2 linked regions of the Pseudosulfitobacter sp. DSM 107133 genome follow. The protein of the gene in region 1 binds, or shares a complex with, the protein of each later gene. Links are inferred from orthologs where the notes say so. Each region holds a gene or a part of one and is shown on either strand. Other genes may lie near its edges. The genes, in order: DSM107133_RS12280 and uvrB.

Region 1 (3,488 bases):
ATGCACAGCCGCTTCCATCGCCACCCGCGATTCACGTACACCCAAGGCTGGTTTCCGGGCTTGGGGCGGGTGGCCTTGCGGCCCGCAATTGACACCTTCCCGGGGAACGCCCCAGTGGCCTTGCCAGTCACATCCCACCCTCACCGTTGCGGGGGCAGCGCCGGAATCACACCGGCTTCCCAATTCTCCGCCCGTGGGCGGCACCTTGGATGTTCAGACTATTGTTGCTGCTGATTCACCACAAGCCCAAAGACGGCAGCACACGACCATTTGCGACCCTGGAGCGTCCGGCCTTAAACATGAATCACTTGTTCGCTGCCTTCGCCTGCGGCGGGGCGCGAAAAGTGATGTGCGATGCCTCAGGGTAATGGCCGGACGCTTTAGAACGGAATGTCGTCAGCGCCGGTGATGAACTTCGACACGACCTTTTTGGTCCCCGCCTTTTCAAAGTCGATCTCCAGCTTGTCGCCCTCGATTCCCACAACCGCACCATAGCCGAACTTCTGGTGAAACACCCGTTCGCCCACGGTAAAGCTGCTGAGTGCACTGGCGTCGATGGTGGTGTTACGGCTTTCGCGCGGCTGGCTGACCGAGCGGTCCTGACTGCGCGCCTGCAAGCGCCGCCATCCGGGGGAATTATAGACATTGGCCTCGGCCGCCGCTTCGTGCAGGCGGGATCGCACACCGGCCATGCCTGCGGCACCGTAATTGCCCCCATGCAGCCCCGGCGGGGTCAGCACGTCGACATGATCGGCGGGCAATTCGTCGATAAACCGCGAGGGCAGCGCCGACTGCCACTGGCCAAACACAAAGCGGTTGGAGACAAAGGAAATCGTGCAGACCTCCTCGGCGCGGGTGATGCCGACATAGGCAAGGCGGCGCTCTTCCTCCAGCCCCTTGACCCCGCTTTCATCCATCGAACGTTGCGACGGGAACAGGCCGTCCTCCCAACCGGGCAGGAACACCATGGGGAATTCCAGCCCCTTGGCCGCGTGCAGGGTCATGATGCTGACCTTGGCACCCTCGCCTTCCTGCTCGTTGTCCATGATCAGGCTGACGTGTTCCAGAAACCCTTGCAGGTTTTCGAAATTGTGCAGCTGGTTGATCAGCTCCTTGAGGTTCTCCAGCCGCCCCGGCGCCTCGGGTGTCTTGTCGTTCTGCCAGTGGGCGGTATAGCCGCTGTCATCCAGAATCACCTCGGCCAGTTCGATATGGGTATAGTCGGGCGCGGTGTCGGTTTCGGTGTCCACCACGCTGTCGTCATCGTCCAGAATGCGGGTGCCATTGGCCCGCAGCATCGCAGACCACCGGTCGATCCCCTCGACCAGCTTGCGCAGTTCGGCACCACCCTTGCCCTTGATCAGCCCTTGTTCAACCGCGATCCGCGCCCCTTCGACCAGGTTCACGCCATTCGCCCGCGCCGTGATCTGAATGGTCTGCTGCGCCTTGTCGCCAAGGCCGCGCTTTGGCGTGTTGACGATACGTTCAAACGCCAGATCATTGTCCGGCGACACCACGACGCGAAAATAGGCCATCGCGTCCCTGATCTCCAACCGCTCGTAAAAGCGCGGGCCACCGATCACGCGGTAGGGCAGACCGATGGTCAGGAACCGGTCCTCGAACGCGCGCATCTGGTGCGAGGCGCGGACGAGGATGGCGATTTCGTCGAGGTCAAACTTTTGAAACGCCGGTGGAAGCGGTTGATTATCCTCATATCTTCCGACCAATTCCCACATTAAACGGCGGGATTTTTGGTCCGTGAAAGGACTGTTTTGAAACCGCATTCTTGCGAACAACTCTTCAGGCGTTTTCACTCCATTCAGAGCATCCTGCTTCGCAAGACGCTCGAACTCTTGAAGAATACTCTTCGAGCGAGGATTATTGCGGCTGACCGCGTGTTTTGATGTGCCACGCTGCGCCGCCTCGATCTCTTCACCGATCCAGCGCGCCTCTTCCTCACCGTCCCAATGGCCGATCAGGCGCACCATCTCGCCCTCGGTCTCTTCGGTCCACAGCGTCTTGCCCAGACGGTCGGTGTTGCCCGCAATCACCCCCGAGGCCGCAGCCAGAATATGCGGGGTCGAGCGGTAGTTCTGTTCCAGCCGCACCACATGCGACCCCGGAAAATCCTTTTCAAACCGCAGGATGTTGCCCACCTCGGCCCCGCGCCAGCCATAGATCGACTGGTCGTCGTCGCCCACGCAACAGATGTTCTTGTGCCCGCCCGCCAGCAGCCGCAGCCACAGGTATTGGGCCACGTTGGTGTCCTGATATTCGTCCACCAGAATGTATTTGAACCAACGCTGGTACTGCTCCAGCACGTCGGGGTGTTTCTGGAAGATCGTGACCATGTGCAACAGCAGGTCACCGAAATCGGTGGCGTTCAGGTCGATCAGGCGGCGCTGGTATTGGGCATACAGCTCCACGCCCTTGTGATTGTAGGCCCCCGCATCCGCCGACGGGATCTTGTCCGGCGTCAGGGCGCGGTTTTTCCATGCGTCGATGACACCGGCCAGTTGCCGCGCGGGCCAGCGTTTGTCGTCAATGCCCGCCGCACTGACCAGTTGTTTCAGCAGGCGCAGCTGGTCGTCGGTGTCCAGAATGGTAAAGTTCGACTTCAGCCCCACCAGTTCCGCGTGCCGCCGCAACAGTTTCACACAGATGGCGTGGAACGTGCCCAGCCACGGCATGCCTTCGATCTGCTGGCCCAGCATCTGGCCCACGCGGATTTTCATCTCGCGCGCGGCCTTGTTGGTAAAGGTCACCGCCAGCACTTCGTTCGGGCGCGCCCGTCCTGTCATTAACAAATGCACGATTCGCGCGGTCAGGGCGCGGGTCTTGCCGGTGCCCGCCCCTGCCAGCATCAGCACGGGGCCGTCCATCTGTTCGACCGCGGCACGTTGGGCGGGGTTCAACCCGTCAAGATAGGGTTGCGGACGCGCGGCCATGGCGCGGGCGGACAGCGAAGCGCCCTCGAAGGCGTCCATTTCATCGAAACTGCTCATGTAGGTCGATATACAGATACCACGGCCCAAGGGAAAGGGTGTTCTATGGATGTTCTCGCCACAAAGCGCCCGATAACTGCTGCTTTGACAAGGCATCACGCCGCGTCCTGGCTCCGCCTGAGACCCGCGGAAACGCTGCTTGATTTGCCAGGACGCCCAAAATTTCAGCAATGCAACAGCACCTGCCCGATCCCCGGGACATGGCCACCAACAGGGGCGGGGATTCCCCTGAAATCCTCCGGCCCGCGCGGGTTCGGCTGAGTCTTTGCGCTAACATGTCCGGCAGCAGACCGGATGCGCCGCAAACAGGCTTCGCGACGGTGCCATTGGGTTGTAACAGTCGCGTAAATTGACCTACACCCTGCGTGAACACCATCAGGCCGTTACTTATACAAGGATGTCCACTTTGACCGAGTTTTCCAAGATCCTCATTGCCAACCGGGGTGAAATCGCCATCCGCATCATGCGTGCGGCCAACGAGAT
Region 2 (3,264 bases), 2.0 Mb from region 1 along the record:
GCTCCTGCGCGAGAGCCTGTTCATGCCCGCCCTCGTCGCCATGAAGCGAAACCCCGATCTGAGCCAGAAATACGATGCCCTCAGAGCCGCCGGAAAACCCCACAAGGTCGCGCTCGCCGTCCTCATGCGAAAACTCCTGATCCTCGCAAACACTCTCATAAGCGAAAACAGAGAATGGACACCAAAACACCCTTGACCAAGACGGATACTTGATTCCGCGCAAAAAGGACAAGCGGAAAAGATTCGTTCCTGACTTCGCTGCATTTTCCATGAATGACGGTTTAGCTCAGGCTCATCCTCCCCGTTCGCATGGCCTGCGTCGATCTGACCGTCGGGTGGCATGGGGAAACAGCTACACCAGCTTTGAGTCAGCGACGGGACGCAAACGCCGGTTTTGCCTGGCCTCTGACAGCCCCTACCGCTTGCCCCCGTACCGCGATTTGCCACCGCGCATGCCGCCGCGCCCGCCGGTGCTGCGCCCTGATGCCTTGTGTGCATCGTCCACGGCCTTTTCCACCGCATATTGCCGCGCCATCGGGTCGTCGGCGACGGCCAGATCGACCGCTTCCAGCCGCTTGACCTCGTCGCGCAGCCGTGCGGCCTCTTCGAACTCCAGATTTTCGGCAGCCTTGCGCATATCGGAGCGCAGCCCTTCCAGAACCGCCTGAAGATTGCCGCCCGCTAGCGACTTGTCGATCTTGGCGGTGACGCGGGACTGATCCGTGTCGCCCTTGTACAGACCGGCCAGAATATCCTCGACGTTCTTCTTGACCGTCAGCGGCGTGATCCCGTGTTCCGCGTTATAGGCCAGCTGCTTGTTGCGGCGGCGTTCGGTTTCGCCCATGGCGCGTTCCATGCTGCCGGTGATGCGGTCGGCGTACATGATCACGCGCCCGTCGGCGTTGCGCGCCGCGCGGCCGATGGTCTGGATCAGCGAGGTTTCCGAGCGCAAGAAGCCCTCTTTGTCCGCGTCCAGAATGGCCACCAGCCCGCATTCGGGGATATCCAGACCTTCGCGCAGCAGGTTGATCCCGATCAGCACGTCAAAGGCGCCCAGCCGCAAATCACGCAGGATTTCGATGCGCTCGATGGTGTCGATGTCGCTGTGCATGTATCGCACGCGAATGCCCTGTTCGTGCATGTATTCGGTCAGGTCTTCGGCCATGCGCTTGGTCAGCGTGGTGCACAACGTGCGCATCCCGGCGGCAGCCACCTTGCGCACCTCGTCCAGCAGATCGTCAACCTGCATGTCCACGGGGCGGATCTCGATCATCGGATCGACAAGGCCGGTGGGGCGGATCACCTGTTCGGTGAACACACCGCCGGACTGCTCGATCTCCCAGTCCGCGGGGGTGGCGCTGACGAACACCGATTGCGGGCGCATGGCGTCCCATTCCTCGAACTTCAGCGGGCGGTTGTCCATGCACGACGGCAGGCGGAACCCGTGTTCGGCCAATGTGAACTTGCGGCGATAGTCGCCTTTGTACATGCCGCCGATCTGCGGCACGCTGACGTGGCTTTCGTCGGCAAAGACGATGGCATTGTCGGGGATGAATTCGAACAGGGTGGGGGGCGGCTCGCCCGGTGCGCGGCCCGTCAGATAACGCGAATAGTTCTCGATCCCGTTGCACACGCCGGTGGCTTCCAGCATTTCCAGATCAAAGTTGGTGCGCTGTTCCAGCCGCTGCGCTTCCAGCAGTTTGCCGTCGCCCACCAGTTGATCCAGCCGTGTGCGCAGCTCTTTCTTGATGCCGATAATCGCCTGCGACATCGCCGGTTTCGGGGTCACATAGTGGCTGTTGGCATAGACCCGGATCTGGTCCATCTTGTCGGTCTTTTCGCCGGTCAGCGGGTCGAATTCGGTAATGCTTTCCAGCTCTTCGCCAAAGAAGGACAGCCGCCATGCGCGGTCGTCAAGGTGGGCGGGGAAGATCTCCAGCGCATCGCCGCGCACGCGGAATGTGCCGCGGAAAAACGCCTGATCGTTGCGTTTGTATTGCTGGGCCACCAGATCGGCGATCACCTGACGCTGGTCGTACATCTGCCCGACCTTCAAATCCTGCGTCATCGCGCCATAGGTCTCGACCGAGCCGATGCCGTAGATACACGACACCGAGGCCACGATAATCACGTCATCGCGTTCCAGCAGCGCCCGCGTGGCCGAGTGGCGCATACGGTCGATCTGTTCGTTGATCTGGCTTTCTTTCTCGATATAGGTGTCGGACCGCGCCACATAGGCTTCGGGCTGGTAATAGTCGTAGAAGCTGACGAAATATTCCACCGCGTTGTCCGGGAAAAACCCCTTGAACTCGCCATATAGCTGCGCCGCCAGCGTCTTGTTCGGGGCAAGGATAATCGCCGGGCGCTGGGTTTCCTCGATCACGCGGGCCATGGTGAACGTCTTGCCGGTGCCGGTGGCCCCTAACAGCACCTGGTTGCGGTCACCGTCCAGCACACCCGCCGTCAGCTCTTTGATCGCCGTGGGCTGGTCGCCTGCGGCTTCGAATTCGGTTTTCAGCACAAACCGCTTGCCGCCTTCCAGCTTTTCACGGCTTTTGACGTCGGGCGCAGGGTTCGACAGCACCGGCGCGGATTGGTCGGAATGGGCGTAGGGCATGGCAGTCTCGCTTTCTGTTCCCAACTTGGCCCGTTTGACGCCGGACGCAAGGGGGGCAGGCGGCGATGCTGTCAGAAATTGTCAGTACCGGCGCACGCCCGAAGGAGGCATAAAGCGAGGACTGGCCCCTGTTGAACGTCAGATGACTTTGATCGTTGCGTCATCAACGGCCCCAAAGTCGCAAACCGGACATTCGTGCAGGATGCGGCGAAAGTCGGCAGTGAGCCCTGAATGATCTACCCACGCAGGGCAGTGCCTGACCGCGGGTGGGCATCACCACATGGGTGGATGCCCCTTAATTTCTATGCTTTGGCGTGGGGATGAAGAAACGCGATACGGTGAGAAAGCGCCCGCCCATGGGGCGGTCGGGCGCTGCCCGGCGGTGCTACGCACCTTGATTCCGGGCTTTGGTGGACGTCCGCTTCGTCCCGCTCACCGTACTTCGATGCACCATGCGGCGAAAGTCGGCAGCGAGCCCAACCTGAAAATTCGAGATTCTCGCTGCGTGCGCTCGCAGCACAAAAATTGCGGCGGGAGCGAAAAATTCGATGCCGCCTTGCAGCGGGCGATGCGGCCATTCATACAGGTCGCAGCATAGCTCAGAGGCCGAATTTACACATCGCCGGACTAACTGGGCCTTCGTTGCG

Evidence for each region.
Region 2: the proteins of DSM107133_RS12280 (region 1) and uvrB are in contact, whole or in part, in a crystal structure (PDB 7EGT), measured with the Thermus thermophilus proteins. The link is inferred for Pseudosulfitobacter sp. DSM 107133 from one-to-one orthologs. Residues at the interface, in WP_096412145.1 of Thermus thermophilus: His654, Arg656, Phe657, Gln666, Asp668, Glu669, Lys680, Arg681, Leu682, Ser683, Lys685, Tyr686, Ala687; in WP_096411307.1 of Thermus thermophilus: Glu23, Leu25, Arg26, Asp27, Gly28, Glu29, Arg30, Phe31, Arg55, Glu326, Asp327, Phe328, Glu379, Ser382, Gln383, His398, Gly400, Arg401.

What each region holds. Positions count from the first base shown.
Region 1 is NZ_CP085154.1:2,507,723-2,511,210, forward strand. Bases 181-3,349 are described here. They hold DSM107133_RS12280 (UvrD-helicase domain-containing protein), read right to left. Parts: upstream 3,006-3,349; coding sequence 381-3,005; downstream 181-380. Outside these bases: DSM107133_RS12285 (pyruvate carboxylase), read left to right, coding at 3,412-3,488. UniProt on the Escherichia coli protein: A helicase with DNA-dependent ATPase activity. Unwinds DNA duplexes with 3'-5' polarity. Translocates on single-stranded DNA with 3'-5' polarity. Initiates unwinding more efficiently from a nicked substrate than double-stranded DNA.
Region 2 is NZ_CP085154.1:513,469-516,732, forward strand. The notes cover bases 17-2,961. They hold uvrB (excinuclease ABC subunit UvrB), read right to left. Parts: upstream 2,618-2,961; coding sequence 416-2,617; downstream 17-415. Other genes in these bases: DSM107133_RS02440 (IS110 family transposase), read left to right, coding at 17-196. Also shown: more of DSM107133_RS02440, read left to right, coding at 1-16. UniProt on the Escherichia coli protein: The UvrABC repair system catalyzes the recognition and processing of DNA lesions. A damage recognition complex composed of 2 UvrA and 2 UvrB subunits scans DNA for abnormalities.